Linked DNA regions of Lacticaseibacillus paracasei subsp. paracasei. The protein of the gene in region 2 binds, or shares a complex with, the protein of the main gene of each other region. Links are inferred from orthologs where the notes say so. Each region holds a gene or a part of one and is shown on either strand. Other genes may lie near its edges. The genes, in order: groL and metK.

The links.
Region 1: the proteins of metK (region 2) and groL are in contact, whole or in part, in a cryo-EM structure (PDB 8P4O), measured with the Escherichia coli proteins. The link is inferred for Lacticaseibacillus paracasei subsp. paracasei from one-to-one orthologs.

The regions. Positions count from the first base shown.
Region 1 is NZ_AP012541.1:2,284,382-2,294,804, reverse strand. What follows is about bases 6,201-9,148. They hold groL (chaperonin GroEL), read left to right. Parts: upstream 6,201-6,831; coding sequence 6,832-8,466; downstream 8,467-9,148. Other genes in these bases: LBPC_RS11200 (DUF1827 family protein), read left to right, coding at 9,083-9,148; groES (co-chaperone GroES), read left to right, coding at 6,514-6,795; LBPC_RS11215 (CPBP family intramembrane glutamic endopeptidase), read right to left, coding at 6,201-6,362. In the rest of the region: LBPC_RS11245 (ABC-F family ATP-binding cassette domain-containing protein), read right to left, coding at 1-1,226; LBPC_RS11240 (redox-sensing transcriptional repressor Rex), read left to right, coding at 1,444-2,097; LBPC_RS11235 (GntR family transcriptional regulator), read left to right, coding at 2,239-2,604; LBPC_RS11230 (ATP-binding cassette domain-containing protein), read left to right, coding at 2,601-3,488; LBPC_RS11225 (hypothetical protein), read left to right, coding at 3,489-4,517; LBPC_RS11220 (LCP family glycopolymer transferase), read right to left, coding at 4,579-5,637; more of LBPC_RS11215, read right to left, coding at 5,718-6,200; more of LBPC_RS11200, read left to right, coding at 9,149-9,427; LBPC_RS11195 (APC family permease), read left to right, coding at 9,657-10,423.
Region 2 is NZ_AP012541.1:862,847-873,174, reverse strand. Bases 5,323-8,175 are described here. They hold metK (methionine adenosyltransferase), read right to left. Parts: upstream 7,415-8,175; coding sequence 6,230-7,414; downstream 5,323-6,229. Other genes in these bases: LBPC_RS04390 (hypothetical protein), read left to right, coding at 7,595-8,175; LBPC_RS04400 (MDR family MFS transporter), read right to left, coding at 5,323-6,116. Also shown: leuS (leucine--tRNA ligase), read right to left, coding at 1-374; LBPC_RS04420 (phosphatase PAP2 family protein), read left to right, coding at 829-1,512; LBPC_RS04415 (DUF4811 domain-containing protein), read right to left, coding at 1,613-2,338; LBPC_RS04410 (MDR family MFS transporter), read right to left, coding at 2,335-3,813; LBPC_RS04405 (MerR family transcriptional regulator), read left to right, coding at 4,057-4,527; more of LBPC_RS04400, read right to left, coding at 4,623-5,322; more of LBPC_RS04390, read left to right, coding at 8,176-8,242; LBPC_RS04380 (hypothetical protein), read right to left, coding at 8,967-9,191; LBPC_RS04375 (LysM peptidoglycan-binding domain-containing protein), read right to left, coding at 9,236-10,328. UniProt on the Escherichia coli protein: Catalyzes the formation of S-adenosylmethionine (AdoMet) from methionine and ATP.

The DNA.
Region 1 (10,423 bases), 1.4 Mb from region 2 along the record:
TTAGGGTTAAGCTGTTGAATTTCCTGATCGTAATAGCCTACGTCGACATTGGCGCCAAACTTGGCATCTCCTTTAAGAAAAGGAATTTTTCCCAAAACACTTTTCAGTAAAGTAGATTTACCGACACCATTTGGTCCGATGATCGCAATTCGGTCAAACTTATTCACTTGAAAGTCAATCGGGCCAGCCATGGGTTTGTCCGGCTCATAACCAACTGTCGCCTGCTCGACTTTTAAAACTTCATTACCGCTTGGTCGCGTTGGGGTAAAGTTAAAATGCACCGTCTTATTATCGCCAGCAGGTTTTTCAAGCACATCCATTTTTTCTAATTGTTTACGTCGAGCTTGAGCCTGTTTGGTGGTGCTAGCGCGGACAATATTCTTGTCGACAAAATCCTGCAGCTTGGCAATTTCTTCCTGCTGCTTATTGTAAGCCTTCCAAGCTTGAGCTTGACGATCAGCTTTTTGCTTGAGATAGCCGCTATAGTTAGTTTTGTAATGTGTCGCGTGGTGATGATCTAATTCATAGATCTCAGTGACCACGTGATCGAGGAAATATTGGTCATGACTGACAGTTAAAATAGCGCCCGGATAGGTTTTTAAGTACCCTTCAAGCCAACTCAAGGTTTCAATGTCAAGATGGTTGGTGGGTTCGTCAAGGATGATCAAGTCGTGTTTTTCGAGTAGCAGCTTCGCCAGCGCCAATCGAGACCGCTCACCGCCAGATAAAGTGCCAACCGGCTTGTCATAAGTCGTTTCGCCGAACTGAAAACCATGTAAAACGGAACGAATTTCGGCTTCATAGCCATAACCATTTTGTTCGTTAAAGTCATGTTGCAATTGATCGTATTGTTTCATCGTTGCCGCAAAAGCTTCTTTGTCGGCGATGAGTTGCGGATCACCGAGTTTAACTTCTAAGTCATGTATTTGCCGAGCCATCGCTTGTAATGGTGCAAAGACCGTCAGCATTTCTTTAAAAATCGTTTTGTCAGAATCAAGTCCTGAATTCTGTGCTAAATAACCAATTGACAGGTTCTTCATGGTTGTGACCTGACCAGCATCGGGTGGGGCAATACCAGTCAGGATCTCCAGCAGGGTCGTCTTGCCAATGCCGTTGGGCCCGACTAAGCCAATGCGCGCGCCGTTTTGAATTTCTAAGTTGACGTTAGCAAATAATTCATTGCCGTTAAAACTGCGGCCAACTTGTTGCGCCTGCAAAATGATCACAGGGATACCTTCTTTCACAATAATCGTTAGAACCTAATATACCATAGTTTCGTTCATCGGCGCGCGTTCCCCGATGGTCCCTGGATAATAAAAAATTTGCTTGTGAAGATGTATCCGCTTGCCTTCACACTATAAACCAGCTAATATAAGCAAGAGATACTATGTTGGACAGCTCACATGTTCTGCGTGGGAATACTTCTACAGGAGGCTTGCTTATATGGCGGAAACAATCATCCCCAAAGCAACGGCAAAACGCCTGCCCGTGTACTACCGTTATCTGAATTTTCTAGCCAATTCCGGAACAACCAAGATCAGTTCGACTGAATTGTCGGACGCAGTGAAGGTTGATTCGGCAACTATTCGGCGTGATTTTTCATACTTTGGTGCATTGGGTAAACGCGGTTACGGCTATGATGTCGTCGATCTACTTAATTTCTTTAAAAAGATTCTGAATCAGGATCGGTTAACCAATGTCGGGTTAGTCGGTGTTGGCAATCTTGGTCACGCGCTGTTGAATTACAACTTTCGGCAGGCAAACAACATTCGGATTAGTGCTGGCTTTGATATTAATCCCGAATTAGCTGGTACCATCCAAAGCGGTGTCCCAATCTATCCCATGGATGAAATGATCAAACAGATCAAGGATCAGCAAATCGAAATTGTGATTTTGACGGTGCCGATTGATGCTGCGCAACACATTACGGATGATTTGGTTAAAGCAGGGATCAAGGGCATCATGAACTTCACCCCGATTCGCATCTCTGTACCAAGTTATGTTCGCGTGCAAAACGTTGACCTAGCAACAGAATTACAGACGCTCATTTATTTCTTGGAGCATTACGGGCCGACTCTAAAAGAACCAGAAGCATAATTTGTCGAAAACGCCGCTAGTCGGCGTTTTTTGTTTGGAAAAAACGTGAGAGCAAGTCGTTCGATAAGACTTGCTCTTTTCGCTTGCCTTTTTAAGTGTACTACGTATAATAGTACACATAATACGAAAGGGGGCGTGGTCATGGCGACTGATCCGTATGCCCATTTGGCTTACTACGAGCGCCTTGTGTTGCAAATTAAAGCACAAGTGGTGCAAGGCGTGCTGCTGCCAGGTGACAAATTGCCATCGGTGCGAGAGATGGCAAAACAAGAGCAGCTCAATCCCAACACGATTGCAAAGGCCTATAAGCAGCTTGAAGCAGATGGCGTGATCTATGTTGAGCCAGGACGCGGCTCGTTCATTGCCGAACCGTTAAGGCAGGCCAATACAAAAGATATTGCGGCATTTCGGCCTAAATTTGATGCCTTAGTGGTTGAAGCGCAGAGTTTGGGGATCAGCATTCCCATTCTGCAGGCATGGCTCAATGAGAAGGAGGGACAAGCATGAGTTTAACGATCACAAAATTGCAAAAAAAGATTGCCGATCAGGCTGTACTGAATAACATCACATTTTCCTTATCACTAGGGCAGGTGGTCGGGCTTGTCGGGCCTAACGGTATTGGGAAAACGACCATCTTCCGAACAGTGACGCATCAATATCGTGCGGACGGGGGCACCATTGAGTTGGATGAACAGGACTTGACCGACCATCCGGAACAACGCGAAAATCTTTTTTACCTTGATAATCAACATCTCTTCTTCCGTAAATACCGGCTGGATAAAATCGCCGGCGATTATCAATTGCTCTATGCGACGTTTGATCAAGCGCGGTTTATGGCGCTAATCAAAAAGTTCGGCCTGCAAGGATCACAACGTTTTCAGAGTCTTTCAAAAGGTTACCAGGCATTGGTGATGGTGGCGTTGGCGCTGGCGAGCGGGGCACCGTATGTTTTTCTGGATGAACCATTTGATGGGTTGGATTTGCTGATTCGCGAGCGGATTGTCAATTTGGTGGTAGATGCTGTTGCTGATGGTAAACGAACCTTTCTCATCGCCTCACATAATCTAGTCGAATTAGACGGCTTGTCAGATCGCGTTTTGTTCGTTAAAGCCGGTCGGATCAGTCAGGACTTGACGCTAGAGGACGTCAGACAGCAGGCGATCAAGCTGCAGTTAGTTTTCAAAACCAAGGCGATTCCTGATGTGATCAGGGAACAAGGTCGGATTCTGACCATTCGTGGACGCGTGATCGAAGCGGTTTTCCCGCATTTCACACCTGAAGTCAAGGCCGCGATTGCCGCCGAAGAACCCGTGCTGAATGAGAGTTTGCCGTTATCGCTATCTGATTTATTTAAAGTTGAGTTTCGCGCCAAAAACGCGGAGGTGAAATAAATGGGTGAAGATCGTTTATTGAAACTGGTAAGATCGCGACATAAAGTTTTGTTGCGGGTGATGGTAGTCTTTGCACTGTTGCTGTCAGCGGTGAATTTGGGTCAAAGCATACAAAATTATCATAACGAGCAAAAATACGTCATGGACTTAGCGCAGTTTGAAGAAAGTAAACAAGAGGCCAAGAAAAATCACCTTACTTTTTATAACAATAAAAGTTATGAAGAGTATCGGGAAGACCAGCGTCATCTTTTTATTCCAAATCAAAAAGGGCAACTTTTGTCTGACCTTATTAGTGGTCGCTTTTTCACGGTTGTCTCGTATTTGATTCCGCTAATAGTCGGTTTAGCAATAGCCAGTATTGACCAAGCGAGTGGTTTTAATGCAGCCATTTTCAGTAGTGGGTTTCGCCGAAGAAGGGTATTTGCAACACGTTATTGGTATGGTTTTCTGAGTCTTCTTGGTGTGATGATGCTTGGCTCAGGGATCACCATCATAGGTTATTATGTTGCCATTCCTGCTATGTATGTCGGATTGAGTGGGATGAATCTTTTAGGTGTTTTGCTCATGAATATAGCGGTTGTTAGTTTCATGTATACAATCGGCACCGCCATTGGTACGATTTTCGCGTCACCGTTTTGGATGGGGGTCTTCGGGCTGTTCGGTACGTGGTTTGGGGCAACTGCAGCAGATCGACTGATCTATTCAACGATGCGGTCGAATCCAGTCCGGTTATCAGGCAACAACTTATTTTTTGCCTACTTTATTGCCGCGATGGTTATCAGTATTATCGGCTATTTTGCGACGCGGTGGTTATTTGACCACATTTCGCTGGAAAATGCGGGCAATGTTCTCTTACTGCCAAAATTACGCTGGGTGGTCATGATATATGCATTGGCTGTCATACCATACGGGCTTGGTCAGTGGCTGTTAAACAATGAGCTGCTTTCTTATACCGTTTCAATCATAGCCATTCTTGCTCTTGGTTTCTGGTGGTGGTATCGGGAACGACCCCAGAAGAAACTTGCTTGAATCTTGAATTTAAGCGCAAAAACACCCGCGGACAGTGAAATCTGCGGGTGTTTTTGAATGATCAATCATACGGGGTAAAGATAATGTAGTTTTGGTCCGTGGTTGCCTTAAAGTCAAACTGCGTGTTCTTCGCATTTTGTTTTGTCTCTTCATTGCTGATGGTTTCGGTTTGCAGCCCCAGAGCTGTCCGAAGTTTGTTGGAGATTCGTTGCATCTCAGCGTCGGAAGCAATCTGGTAAGCACCATCACCGACCCATGCGTTGACACCTTGCAAATGATCAGTCGAAACTGTTTTGGCGGCGTCACGGTAATTCAAGAAAATACTTTGCATATCATCAAAACTCATATTCGTGGCAATATTTTTTGAGATAGTGTCCATGAGCTTGGTAAAATTGCCAAGTGATCCAACAGAAATTGCTTTTTTGAGAATGGCCTTGATGACTTGTTGCTGCCGCTTCTGTCGGCCATAATCGCCCTCTGGGTCAGAGTGACGCATCCGTGAATATGCCAGCGCCATATTGCCATTGAGATGCATGGGGCCTTTCGTGAACTTCTGGTTGCCAGTGTATGGATCCTGAAAGGAAAACGGTACGACGACATCAATACCGCCGACAGCATTGACGACTTTTTCAAGCGCACCCATGTTGATTGTTAGGTAGTAAGAAATCGGGACATTGACCAGCTTGGAAACAGTGTTGATCGCCATGTCCGAACCGCCAACGTTGTACGCGGCATTGATCTTCTGCATGTTGAATTCCTTTGTGCCAATTAACTCTGCAGCGGTGTCACGCGGGATACTGACCATGGTTGTTTTCTTGGTTTTAGGATTAACGACAGCAACAATCATGGTATCAGAGTTGCCCTTTTCAATCCGACCATCAGCACCAGTATCGACGCCTAGTAGCAAAACGGCGAACGGCTTCTTGTTAGCAATGTCGGTACTGACATGTTTGGTCGCATGATATGTATTATTGATGGCATATTTTGCCTGACTGTATAACCGCAAGGCATACGCACCTGTTGTGAACAGACCAACCACAACGATTAGGCCGATCAATTTGCCCCAGCGAAAACGCCTCGGCTTCTGTTGTTGTTGGCGGCGATTAGAACGTGTCTCCATGTTTGAACTGCTCCTTCACAAAATCATTATTTCTATTATAAGGGATGAAAGCAGGGGTCAAGGTTAATATTCGATTACGATTATAGGGTGTGGGCGAGATAGTAAAGCCAAACCACCCACAAAGATCCAAGGCGGGCGATAATAGCCGTGCTGACTGCGCCAGTGTGTCGATAATCATATGCAAGAACAAGTCCAACCAATGTGGCGCTTAACCAGTGTCCACCCGGTTGCGTTAAAGCAAACAGGAGACTAGTGATCAAGGCACCGCCAAAGATACCGGTGACATTCACAAGATTACCGAATAGAACTTTGCGATAGGTTAGCTCTTCCAACACAGGAATAGCCAATCCGATCACTAGGAAATACCACGGATTAGTTGCCATACTGGACAGCTGCTGGTGAATCAGGCTGCTAGTTTGCGGTATTTTGAATAAAAATGTTTCTAGCCATGAACCCACAAGCTGAGCGACCAAAACGCCAACGATACCGATTAGTCCCCAGAAAACCCGTTGTTGTGGGGCGGCAACCCCAGGTTCTTCGATGGCGTTGGCAATGACTAACTGCCGCTCACTGAATCCAGCGGCAATCATCGCCAGCACACTGATCACAGTAGCAAGACCTAAGCTGAGTCGGCCAACGGGTAAGATTTGGAAAATCAGCAAGTTACCAATCAGCGCCACTAAATAGGCACCAATAATGGAAAGTCCATGTTTTTGTAGTGACATAAAGAGCTCCTTTAAAAAAATGTCTGGAATAAGTATAACATTCCACGGTTTGGGGTTGCATTCAACCGTAAAACTCGTTATAGTTACTTCTGTAGTTAGCACTTAGACATAACGAGTGCTAAATCAAAAAATGTAATGTGGAGGGATTGCCTTGTTAAAACCATTAGGAGATCGCGTGATTGTCGAGGTCGTTGAAGAAGAGGAGCAGACAGTTGGCGGCATCGTTTTAGCCAACAACGCAAAACAAAAGCCGCAAACCGGCAAAGTTGTTGCAGTAGGTGAAGGCGCTTTGACACCAGAAGGCAAGCGTTTGCCAATGGCCGTCAAAGTTGGCGATACTGTATTATACGACAAATACGCCGGCTCTGAAGTGAAGTATGAAGGTCAAGACTACCTTGTATTGCATGAAAAAGACATCATGGCAATTGCGTAACTAAATAATCGATCAATTTTGAGGTGAATAAAAACAATGGCAAAAGAAATTAAATTCTCTGAAGACGCACGTGCTGCAATGCTGCGCGGCGTTGATCAGTTGGCAAACACAGTTAAGACAACCTTAGGACCAAAAGGCCGCAACGTTGTTTTGGACAAGAGCTATGGCTCACCGGAAATTACCAATGACGGTGTCACAATTGCGAAGTCCATTGACTTGGAAGATCACTACGAAAACATGGGCGCCAAGTTGGTTGCCGAAGTTGCTTCCAAGACAAATGACATTGCTGGTGATGGTACCACAACCGCAACGGTTTTGGCACAAAGTATTATCCGCGAAGGCATGAAGAACGTTACAGCCGGTGCTAATCCTGTTGGCATTCGCACAGGGATTGAAAAAGCAACTAAGGCTGCCGTTGACGAATTGCACAAGATTAGCCACAAAGTTAATGGTAAGAAAGAAATCGCGCAGGTTGCGTCCGTTTCTTCCTCAAATACAGAAGTTGGTAGTCTGATTGCCGACGCCATGGAAAAAGTTGGCCACGATGGTGTGATTACCATTGAAGAAAGCAAAGGGATTGACACTGAACTCTCTGTTGTTGAAGGGATGCAGTTTGATCGCGGCTATCTGAGCCAGTACATGGTCACTGATAATGATAAGATGGAAGCTGACCTTGACGATCCTTATATCTTGATCACCGACAAAAAGATTTCCAATATTCAGGACATTTTGCCGCTGTTACAAGAAATCGTTCAACAAGGTAAGGCACTGTTGATCATTGCTGACGACGTTGCTGGTGAAGCATTGCCAACCTTAGTTCTGAACAAGATTCGTGGTACCTTCAATGTTGTTGCGGTTAAGGCCCCTGGCTTTGGTGATCGGCGTAAGGCTCAACTTGAAGATATCGCTACCTTGACTGGTGGTACCGTGATCAGTTCTGACCTTGGCTTGGATCTTAAAGACACCAAGCTTGAACAATTGGGTCGTGCCGGCAAGGTAACGGTTACCAAGGACAACACCACGATTGTTGATGGCGCTGGCTCTAAGGATGCCATTGCTGAACGGGTTAATATCATCAAGAAGCAAATTGATGACACGACCAGTGACTTCGACCGTGAAAAGTTGCAAGAGCGTTTGGCTAAGTTAGCTGGCGGTGTTGCGGTTGTCAAGGTTGGTGCCGCTACTGAAACTGAATTGAAGGAACGCAAGTATCGGATCGAAGATGCTTTGAATGCGACCCGTGCCGCGGTTGAAGAAGGTTACGTTGCTGGCGGCGGTACAGCTCTGGTAGATGTTTTGCCTGCAGTTGCTGCTTTGAAAGAAGAAGGCGACGTTCAAACCGGGATCAACATCGTGCTACGTGCGCTTGAGGAACCTGTTCGCCAGATTGCTGAGAACGCCGGCAAAGAAGGTTCTGTCATCGTTGAACAGCTGAAGAAGGAAAAGCAAGGCGTTGGTTACAATGCCGCTACTGATGAATGGGAAGATATGGCTAAGTCAGGTATTATTGACCCAACCAAAGTGACCCGTTCTGCATTGCAAAACGCCGCTTCCGTTGCTGCTTTGATGCTGACGACTGAAGCCGTTGTTGCTGACAAGCCAGATCCAAATGCAAATAATAATGCTGCCGCTGGTGCTAACCCAGCAGCAGGCATGGGCGGTATGATGTAATTTCTGCCTATGCGTTCAACAAAAGCACTGGCTTATGCGCCGGTGCTTTTGTTGTTTACATAGTGTGCTTTTCAAGTTTTCAAGGTCACTTTATGAAGTTAATTAACATTTCTGTGCCTAATCATTAGTCACTAAGGGGCATTCATTGGTAAAATAAAGATGGTTTCATGTTGTATGATGGTTAATTAATAAGATCATCAGCCGTGGACATCAAAGCGATGTCGCGGTCATAACGCGTTCGCCAGCGCAGCAACCTGCGTGTAAGGACCTTGAACGCAATGGTCACAACCCGACCATCACGTTCAAGGCCGCTTACACTCCGGTTTCTACCGCGCTGGCTCACGCTCAGTCATAACGCGTTCGCTTGCCCAGAAACCTGCGTATAAGGACCTCAAGCACACTGGCCAAAGCCCGGCCAATGCACTTGAGGCCACTTATACTCCGGTTTCTAACCGGGCAAGCTCACGCTCAGTCATAACGCGTTCGCCAGCGCAGCAACCTGCGTGTAAGGATCTTGAACGCAATGGTCACAACCCGACCATCACGTTCAAGGCCGCTTACACTCCGGTTTCTACCGCGCTGGTTCACGCTCACACACAAAAAAAGGGGCGATTTGATGAAGCTGATTCAAAATCCCATTCGGCTTAACGCCAGCTTGCACAAAATGTTACCGAACACAATGCGGTATCTTTATAATCGAAAGCCGGTTAAGTTTTTTGAATTATATACGTTAGGATCTGTTCATGTTTATTACGTTGAAGGATTTGACCAAGTCGATGTCGTCTTGACCCACGACAAACGCACCATTAAAGATGCTGAGATTGATTTTGTCTTGGAAAAACTGTTGCCTGATACGCCTAAAGCTGACCTTAAAATTGACCACGCTGCTAAAAGCGAGATCGAGCACGAGGTTCATCGCAAGTTGAAGGTCCATGATGTTGTGATTATCGAAAAGGCGTAACGAAAACGACCACTTTCCCGGGCATCACCGAGAAGGTGGCCGTTTTTGCTTTTTTGCACATCATGCTAGTTAGGACGATATTGTTGGGGCTTTTCGTCAGGGAATCTCACCAAGTTGTCCTGTTGCGTTAGATAAGGTAGGCTTGAGCGTCTATTTAGGTTACACTGATGATTGTTTGTGTTTTGGTTAAATTTTCCCGATACATTCGGGTCATATAGGAGTAATGAAAATGATGCATTTAAAGCGCCTGTTTATTGGGCGACCACTGAAATCTTCTGAGGAAGGCGGTCAAAAGCTTAACATTTTCAAGGCACTGGCGATGTTATCGTCAGATGCGCTTTCAAGTGTGGCTTACGGGACTGAACAAATTGTCTTAGTTCTGACGACATTGTCAGCGGCTGCGATTTGGTACTCATTGCCGATCGCTGCCTTTGTTTTAGTGCTCTTGATTTCATTGACACTATCCTATCGCCAGATTATTCACGCCTATCCTAGTGGCGGCGGCGCGTATGTTGTCGCTAGCGAAAATCTAGGTAAAAATGCCGGCCTAACCGCAGGCGCTTCATTACTGATTGATTATATGCTAACGGTTTCAGTCTCAGTTTCCGCGGGTGCTGAAGCGATTACCAGTGCAATTCCTGCGCTTTATGGCAAGCAGGTGATCATTTCACTGATCATCATTTTCATCCTGATGAGCATGAATTTACGTGGCATGAGTGAATCGGCCAATTTTTTGATGGTCCCGGTTTACTTATTCGTTGTCGTCATGACGGGCATGATCATCTGGGGACTTTACCAAGTGGCAACAGGCGCTATTCCGTACAAGGCAACTTCCTTTGTCGGTGCAGCGATTCCGGGAGTCTCGATGGCCTTGATCTTCCGGGCATTTTCCAGTGGGTCCAGTTCACTGACTGGGGTTGAAGCAATTAGTAATGCGGTGCCGTTTTTTAAAATGCCTAAAGAAAAGAATGCGGCTAAAACGTTGGCCATCATGGC
Region 2 (10,328 bases):
TTGATTTCACGATTCCAGTCATATGAAAAGCCAAGGCTGTTGATTTGACGCTTAAAGGTCTCAATATTTTGTTTGGTAAAGGTCTTCGGATTGTGACCCGTGTTCAAGGCATATTGCTCAGCTGGCAAGCCGAATGCATCCCAGCCCATAGGATGAAGAACATTGAACCCTTGCATCCGTTTCATGCGTGCAACAATATCAGTTGCCGTATACCCTTCCGGATGCCCAACATGCAGGCCTTGGCCTGACGGATAAGGAAACATGTCCAACGCATAATAATTCGGCTTCTTAGGATCGGTTGTGGTATTAAATTCGTTATGCTCGGCCCAATAACGCTGCCACTTCTTATCGATCTCATGATGATCGTATGCCATTTTGTTACCTCCCACTTAATTTCAAACAAAAAGCCGCCCTATCTACATTAGGACGGCTCAGCCGCGGTACCACCTAAGTTCTGCTTTCACAGCGCTCAAAGGAGATAACGGTCCGGCCGGCTGTGGCTACTAATTTCACCCCAGCAACTTCAAAGGTCAGTTCGGTCTTTGCTTCGTCAGACTCGCACCACCGCCTGCTCTCTGTCACCCGCGCTAACTTACTACTCCTTTGTTCGTTTGATGATTGCGTCAATCATAGCAAAAACATTGCCAAGGTTCAATGGTGTTTGTGCTATTCTTATAACATTAGTCGATTTCAGAGCGTGAGCGGGCACGTTTAGAAACCGGAACATAAGTGGACTCAGACAGAAATGGCTGGACTTTGGTCATTTCTGTCTGAGGTCCTTATGTGGAGGTTTCTGCGACTGCGAACGTTTTGTAGAGGAGGCAACAAGTGCTAAAACGCCGACCCGAACCATTGTATCTTGCAGCAATTGCTTTATTTATTTTCATCACGTTATTGACGGGTATTCTAAATAACGCTGGATGGATTCATACCATTGATCAACAGGTAATTGCTGCTGTCACCCAGTTCCATCCTGTCACTTTTAAACCCTTACTCATCTTAATCACCAGTCTCGGCAATCCAGCATCCTTAGTCTTTTTAACCATGGCTTTCGCCGTGGTGTTACTGCTCAAGCGTTATCGTTACGCTGCACTTTTTGCAGCCAGCATGGGGGCCTTGATGAGCCTCGTTAACGTCGGAATCAAATATTGGGTTCGGCGACCACGACCTTTTATTGCAGATCCTCAGATTCGGGCATTGGTACATGCTGGCGGTTTTAGTTTTCCTAGCGGGCATTCTAGTGGCACGATGATCTTTTACGGTACCATGATCCTTTTGGCTTGGGCACTGCTCAAACGTCAATCCGCCAAATGGCTCATCACCTGCCTTGCCAGTGGCATGATTCTTTTAACCGGTTATTCTCGGATCTTCGTGCGCGTTCACTATCCCACAGACGTCTTTGCTGGATTTTCACTTGGCTTTGCCTTGCTGATGGTGAGTTGGTGGTATTTTAGTCCTTATCTGACAAACCGAGTTGCCAAACAATCAAAAAAGCAGACCGTTAAAAAATAGCGGACTGCTTTTTTTAATTTAGAAGGCTGACAAAAGCCATTCGTCAAGATAATGTTACGAAAAATGTTTGCCCTAGTACCACGTTATGGGCGGCATCAGACTATTTTTGTGCTTGCACTTCACGAACAGCTTGCTGAATCATTGCTTGTTCAACCGCAGCCTTAGCCTGCTTCGCTAAAGCTGTCGGATCTGCTGCTAGTTTTGGATCAGCCTTGGCCAGCGCAGCAGCTTTAGCCTTGACTGCGGCTGCCAGTGACGCTTTTTGTTCTGCAGTTGGTTGCTGCAAGGCGGCCAACTTTTTACCAAGCTGCTTGGCCTGAGCCGTTGTCAGCACTGACCAGCTTGTTGGGATGACCAATTGATTGTGCTGAGCAACCAATTGACCAGCCCCTTCATGATTGAACAACGCACCATAAAAACCGTTTTGATATTGCCACCGAGTTGTTTTGCTCGTCAACGAAGCTGTGGCATTCGCTGTCGTTGTCACCCGATTAGTTACAACAATATCAGCCTTGGTATGAACCGCTTTTTTCTTCGGATCGGTCTTATAAATGTAGACAACATGCTTGCCATCCGTGCCAATGTTTTGTTTTAGCAACATTGGCAGTTGTGCATTCGGTGAGGCGGTGTAGATGGTCTGCTCATCAGTTGTTGTTCGTTTGACCATGCCAAAATGCGCATTATCATTCAACGTAATCAGCAATAGACTACCCACCACACCAATCCCGAAGACCGCAATTAACGTGCTACGCAAACTGGAGCGTTTCATCATAATAAAGCTGAGATAAAGGCCGATCACTGTCAGGCCCAAAAACCATAGAATCATGCCTTCACCTTCTTTTCATTTTTGATCGTCACTTCTTGCGACATCGCGTGGGTATTCAAGAAGAAAGCCAAGATCCAGCCAATTAAACTGAACCCTGCTGCCAACAGAAAGGCTGCGTGGTAGCCACTAAGTGTTGCCCCAAAAAAGTCTTGCTTATACTGCAGCGGATTGGTTTTCAACAAACTGGCCGCCGGTTTGGCTAGATTGGTGACGTTTGACAGAACTGAAATCATGACAGCAGTTGTCATGGAAGTTGCCACCTGACGGACAGTGTTGTTAACCGCTGTCCCATGTCGAATCATATCAGGTGACAAGGCGTTCATCCCATTCGTCGTCAAAGGCATCATGACCATTGAAATCCCAAACATCCGCACAGCATAAATCACCGTAATAAAAATGGAAGGCGTGCTTTCTGTCAGGAAAAAGTATGGCAATGTTGCAATCGTCAGCAAGAACAAGCCTAACTGTGCAAGCCGCTTAGCCCCGATGCGATCAAACACTTGACCAGTGACCGGGCTCATTAAAGCAATCAAAATCGCCCCAGGCAACAATGTCAAACCTGACTCCAACGCACTCTTGCCGTGAATGATTTGCAAATACATTGGCAAAATCATTTCTACCCCGACCATCGCCATGTTGGCGATGGTACCTAAGACTGTGGATAAGGCAAAGATTTTGCTCTTAAACACTCGCAATTCAACAAATGGTTCTTTTAAGTGCAATTGACGGTAACCAAAGATGAAGATAAACACAATGCCGAGTGCGATTGTGCCTAAAACAATCGGATCACCCCAACCATCATTACCGACTTCAGAAAAGCCATACAGCAAGGAGCCAAACCCAATTGATGATTCAATCAAGGAAGGAATATCTAACTTAGGATCAGACAACGGTAAGACATTTTTGAAGAAAAACAATGTTGCCAAAATAACGAGACCTGCAATTGGCAGAATCATACCGAATAAGAAACGCCAGCCGAAATTGTCGATGACATAACCGGAAAGCGTTGGCCCGATGGCAGGCGCCACCCCAATCGCAATTCCAGCCATCCCCATAGCAGCGCCGCGCCGGTTCGGGGGAAAAATCGACATCATGATGTTCTGCAACAACGGCATCGTGATCCCAACGCCAAGTGCCTGAATCAATCGACCAATTAGCAAAACGCCAAAACTATTTGCAATGAAGGCAACCAATGTGCCAACAAAAAAAGTACTCATTGCACTCATGTATAACCATTTTGATGGCACCTTCGCACTCAGATATGCGGATACTGGAATCATAATCCCGTTTACCAGCATGAAGCCTGTCGACAACCACTGCACTGTCGCAGTTGAAATGTTGAAGGCCTTCATCAGCGTTGGAAACGCGGTAGATAGAATGGTCTGATTCAAAATCGTAATAAACGTCCCAACGATCAAGGTCGTGACCATCATTGGTACATTGACGTGTTTCCCGTTGATATCTTTAACGTCCATAAATTCGCCTAGTTTCTTTATAAGATTTCATGTTTTCTATATCACATAATGTAATATTGACAATAGAAAATATTACATTTAAACTTAATAAATGTCAAGGTAATAGCGTGAACAGGCGCGTTGAGAAACCAGATCATAAGTGGGCTTGGCCGTGATGGCCGGAAAATCGGTCATCACAATCATGGTCCTTATGCATCGGTTTTTGGCGCCAGTGAGCGCATTTTCAAGAGAGGATGCTATGTCATGGGACCGTTTAATGCACGTTTACGTTCACTCGATATTTCACTCGGCATAGGCGAAACCAGCCGCGTCACCGGAGCCACCCCAACGCAAATTCGATACTGGGAAAAGAAGCAGCTCATTCATTCTCGCAGGCATGACGCTAATGGCAATAAACGATACTCCTTGGCAAACATCACCTTAATCGTCATGATCAAGACAATGCTTGATGAAGGGTATACTTTAGCCAAAGCCAGTGAAGAAATCGAACGATCACATCAAAAAGCAGATATGCTACATGTCCTTATCAGCACTAGATTGCAAGATATCAAGCGCGAAGCAACGCAGACAGTGTTCAATTTTGGCCCGTTAGAAAATGACCCAGACTACGATGTCATTGCGCAAGTCACCGATAAAACAGCGAAATTGTACAAACAACCTGTCAGAAAAACCGCCACCGAAGATCATACCGATCGAGTGGTCAGTCCGTTTTAACTTCAGCTATTTATCGGCAAACGAGAGCGATATCAGCGTACAAAAAACCGGATTCTTAAATAGAATCCGGTTTTTTGTATGATATTTCAGTTGATTCAGCTTTCTTCATTCGACTCCTGAATTGTTTCTTTTGTCAGCACCCTTTTTGCTTCAAAATGATTGGCTAGAATCGCCAACGCCACGATGATAATCGAGAAAAAGTAAATGTTGTGCAGACCTTCATACAAAATTTGCCGAAGCGTTGGCAACACTGCTGCGGGTAAATTTTTGGCGGTATGTGGATTAATCAGTTCGTTGAGCATATTGCTATTCAGCCGGCTATCTGCCGCGATACCTTGAGTCAGACGCAGATTCAAAACAATCCCATAAACCGAGACCATCAGTGTTTGCCCCAACGTTCGAGACAAGGTATTGAAACTCGTTGCCACGCCAACCTGATCAGGCACCACAACGGCCTGGGCTGTTACCGTAGTAATCGTAATCACCAAACCAAAACCGAATCCTAAGGCGCCGGCAACTAGCAGAAAGACAAAATACGGTGTCGATTGCGGCACTAATGCCAGCACAAGACTGCCGCCAAGCAGCCAAATCATGGCCCCTGTCAGAATCGGCTTAGGTTGGAACCGGCCCAATAACTTGCCAGCAACAAAAGAGCCAACGACCCACATCAAAGAACTAGGGGTCACTGCAAAGCCGCCAAGGGAAGCATCCATGCCGCGAATTCCTTGAATCCACATAGGCATGTAGACTTCAAATCCAATCACGAACCCCGAAATCAAAGCGGCGATCAAATTATGAATCACAAAAGTACGATTTTCAAATAGTTTCAAGTCAATGATCGGATCGACTGCACGCCGTTCTGCCTGCCAAAAACGCCAGAAGCCCAGCGTAGCCACAATTGCCATGGCAACTAACTGCCAGATGCCGTTGGGCTCAGCTAATGTCTGAAAGCCATACATCATCGCCAACAAGGCCACCAGCAGCCAAACCGTCCCGCGCATGTCAAGCGGCTGCCGGACACTGCGCCGATCTTCCTGCAAAAAGAACCACACAAGGCCAAACGTGAAAATACCCAACGGTACGTTAATAAAGAAAATCCAGTGCCAACTTAACTGATCAACGATAAAACCGCCCAATAACGGCGCAATTACCGAAGCGATTCCCCACATCGAGCCATTAAAACCGAGCATTTTTGCTCGTTTTTCGAATGGATAAATATCGGCGATAATCGTAAATGTCACTGGCATAATAGCCCCAGCACCAATCCCTTGAATTGCGCGGAAAATAATTAGCATTTCCATGGATTGTGACAAACCGGATAGCAACGAACCAATGACAAATATCGTTAGTCCAATGAGAAAAACTGGTTTGCGACCAATTTTGTCACTCAGTTTGCCGTAAATCGGCGTCGCCATCGCATTAGTCAACAGAAAAATGGAAAAGACCCAGTTCATTAAATGAACCCCATGTAAACTGCCGATAATGGTTGGCATAGCCGTTGACACAATCGTGCCTTCAATCGCCGTCATAAATGTGCCAATAAAAATTGCCGCCGTTACGAGTGCGACATTGGTTTTCCTTTGCTTCATAAATATCCCTTCTGAGTTGCCAGGCGATGTTGTTAGTCTTGAGAAGCCCCTCATAAGCACGAAAAAACGACCCAGCCGAGAATAATTCTCGACTAAGGCCGCCTCTTTTCTCGCTAATCTCGGTACTTGAGCAAAGCCTGCACCTTATCCAAGTGCTCCCAAGGAAGATCAACATCTGTACGTCCAAAATGACCATATGCTGCCGTCTGTTCATAAATCGGCCGCTTCAGGTCTAACATTTTAATAATGCCAGCAGGCCGCAAGTCAAAGTTCTCACGGATTGCCTGTTCAATCACATCTTCTGATACTGCGCTTGTGCCAAATGTATTCACCGACACGGAAACCGGTTTGGCAACACCGATTGCGTATGCCAATTGTACTTCAACCCGTTTCGCCAAACCCGCTGCTACCACATTTTTGGCAATATAACGTGCTGCATAACTGGCCGAACGATCAACCTTCGTCGCGTCCTTACCAGAAAAGGCACCACCACCATGTCGGGCAAAACCGCCATATGTGTCAACGATAATTTTGCGTCCGGTCAAACCAGAATCGGCTTGCGGACCGCCCAGTACAAAGCGGCCAGTCGGATTGACATAAATTTTCGTGTCATCATCCATTAAAGCTTCAGGAATCACAGTGCGAATAATCTTGGCCTCGACATCGCGGCGAATTTCTTCAAGCGTGACATCCGGATCATGTTGCACGGAGACAACAACGGAATCAACCCGAATTGGATTGTCATCATCATCATATTCCACCGTGACCTGCGCCTTAGCATCTGGACGCAGATAACTAATTTCACCCTTGTGCCGTAATGAATCAGTTTTGCGCATTAACGCGTGGGCCAATGAAATCGGTAACGGCATATAGTTTTCGGTTTCGTCAATGGCAAAACCGAACATCATGCCTTGATCGCCAGCACCGATCTTGTCAAGCGGATCAGTATCAGACTCACGGGCTTCAAGACTTTCGTCAACCCCTTGAGCGATATCTGGACTCTGCTCATCCAAAGCGACCAGCACCCCGACACTATCAGGATCAAAACCTGATTCCTTGGTATAGCCGATCTTTTTAATCGTCCCGCGAACCACTGATTGAATATCAACGTAAGCCTTTGTTGATATCTCACCGACAACCAGCACCAAACCGGTTGTCACCGTCGTTTCGCAAGCAACTCGTGAATCGGGGTCCTGTTCAAGCATGGCATCCAAGATAGCATCACTGATCTGATCAGCAATTTTATCCGGATGCCCCTCCGAAACAGACTCCGACGTAAATAAATGGCGTTCCTGCATGTTTTGTTTCCCCCTTATTATTTTAGGTTACAAGGCATGTTCGTCATAGCTTTGACGAACCCCATCGGGAATGTTTTGCAACTCTAGTAGCATAACATAAAAGATGTAAAATTTCCGAAAATCTTTGTTTACCGTCTCAGGGTTTTGTAAAATGGAAGCATCATAGAAAGGATAATCAATTTGAAAAATATCAATCAAGGTGCTGGTGCAGCGGCCTTTATCGGACAAATACTCGCCTATCCGTTTCTGATCGCGCTAAGTTTGCAAATTACATGGCATTTTCAAATCATCGCGCTTTTACTCATGGGCGTTTGCTTAGCGGCTGCAATGGTCGTTAAACGTTACCCATTAGTTCTAATCATTGCCGCTATTACCGGTATCATTGGTGCCATCAATCAATGGATCTTGTTACCATTAGTTGCTGTTCAGCTCCTGTTGACATTTTTGTTGCGCACACAAAAAGTTACCAAGCAATGGGTTGGTACCATTGCTTTTGGCCAAGCAATTTTATTCCAAATCTTACTTATTTACGCGGGTTTGCATTTTCTCAGTCAGGATATGTTGCTCGACTTGGCATTACTATATGTGCCAGCACTAATCGGGTTATGGGCCAACCATTTTCCCAAGTGGACAGATATGGTCTTGTTGGCAATCACCGTCGTTATCGGTTACTGGTTACAACGACTCAACTTAATAGCTATCGGCGGTATCATCATCCTTGTCACGCTCATCAACAGCCGTCGACCATTTAAAGTACCCAGCTACCTTTACCAATTTAGCCCAGTCATTGCGACGCTGTTACTCTATCTAGCGCGCATGCACGGCTAATCAACCGTCACCACAATCAGTAGTGGCGTTTTTATTGTCAGAATCAGCCCCCTCTAATAGCTATTTAAACTAAGTCAAATCTCATGCGTTGGACGCCCCGTCCAACTTCAAAAAGGTAAAAGAAAAACACCTGCCGCAGTGGTAGGTGTTTTCATTATGGAGGATACAGGGCTCGAACCTGTGACCCTCTGCTTGTAAGGCAGACGCTCTCCCAACTGAGCTAATCCTCCATGTGTGGTGTCTATTGCTCTATTTATACTAGCGGAAGCTATTAAAAATTACAAGCTTTTCGTAAAAAATAGTCACTAAAGTCGGTTAACGATTTTGTGATGGTCAGATGTCTTAACCATCCTTTAAATCCCCACTCATGCTACTAATCATATCAGGCACAGTCAAATTTTATTTGATGTTCAAAAAAACCTCAAAACACCGAATTAACAGCGTTTTGAGGCTTCTTATGTAGCTACATCCGAATGCAAGACAACGGAGAGTAAGTGCGAAAACAAACGTATATACAATAGTGGAAAACCACATTTTGTGCATATTTTGTGCACAAAAATAAGCCTCCCTGAGCAAAGGAGGCAGAACGACAAGGTATTACAGGCTGACTAAAATATTTAGTTGCTTACGTATCTTATTTTACAGCATTATGCCCGTGCTTCAAAGCAACAAAAAGCCCTCCACCCGCGTTAGCGAGCAGAGGACTTTTTTGTTACCTGATATATCAGTATTCTTCTCCGTCCCAGCCACGTAGACCAGGAGGACCGCAAACGGCTGATTTATGCTCCAAGGCCATTGTCACAGACTGAACGGAGGCAACAGCATCTATAAGTTCATCAGTTGAATGCTTGTCTGAAGCGGAATCCAGCAACTCTGAAACGGCTCTCATTAAATCACGTCTCACATAACTTTGCTCAATAACTCGTGCTTGATCAACTTTTTCGGCCATATGCACTCACCTTATTTATATTTTTTAACTTCAGCGGCAAGCCATTACCTGATGTACAGGCTTTCGCCTGGGTAAATCAGGCTGTAGATTGATTTCCCGTTGTTAGCGGCCAGTGTGTACATACTGATGCCATACTTTCTGGAAATACTCCAGAAGCTATCACCATATTGGACTGTGTAGTACGTGTGGCTTGATACACTCGAATAGCTTGTGCCAGATACTCGGAGAACGTCTCCTGGGTGAATGACAGCGTTGATGGTCATGCCGTTGTTAGAAGCCAAAGTATACATGCTCATGCCGTACTTGTAAGCAATTAACCACCAACTGTCACCAGACTGAACCGTGTAGGTAGAGCCATAGCTTACTGATGGCACGCTGGTCGTTGTCAGCAGCTCAACATTGCTTCGGTTGATCCAGCTCATGATGCCACCAAGCAATACGTTAGATCCAGATACTTGCTGCACAGTGTACGTCTTGCCCTGAACCCAGCTAGGCATTGAGACACCGTTCGCCCAACGGGTTGTGCCGAAGTTTACCTTAACACTATCGCCAGCTTTTATCTGGCTAAGTGTGGTGTTGTTAGCTTGCTGACCGGCGTTGGTTGCCGGTGTATTGGTTGATGGGTTGACGTAGGTCTTACCGCTGTCAGTTGTCGTGCTACCGTTGTAGCCTGAATCAGTGATGCCGGTTAGATCAACGTTGCCATCAAGGCCGCCAGCGCGATAAGTTGAAGTGAACTGGAAGATGCCTACATTATCAAAGCTCGGGAAGTAGCCATAGTTCGGAACAGTGGTGACGTTGTAGTCTGGATATTCCGCAAGCCATAGCTGATAGTGGCTAGCAATCTGTGACAAGTCAATATGGCTCATCAAGAAACTCTTATAGCCGTATAGCATTGGTGTGTAACCAGCATCGCGGATATAGTCGAGTGCCCACAGCAAAGTTGACGTGTTGGTCGACCCAGCTTCGTAATCAAGCGCAACAATCGACCCTTTTGGCGTCTGAATCTCTGGCAAGAAATGATCTAGCACCTGCTTGGCCAAATTGGTGTTGTCGATATTCTGCCACCAAATATAGGTGTGTGCCCGCTTACCAGCCGCAATCAACGATGCAACCTGCGTCTTATACGTGGTTTGC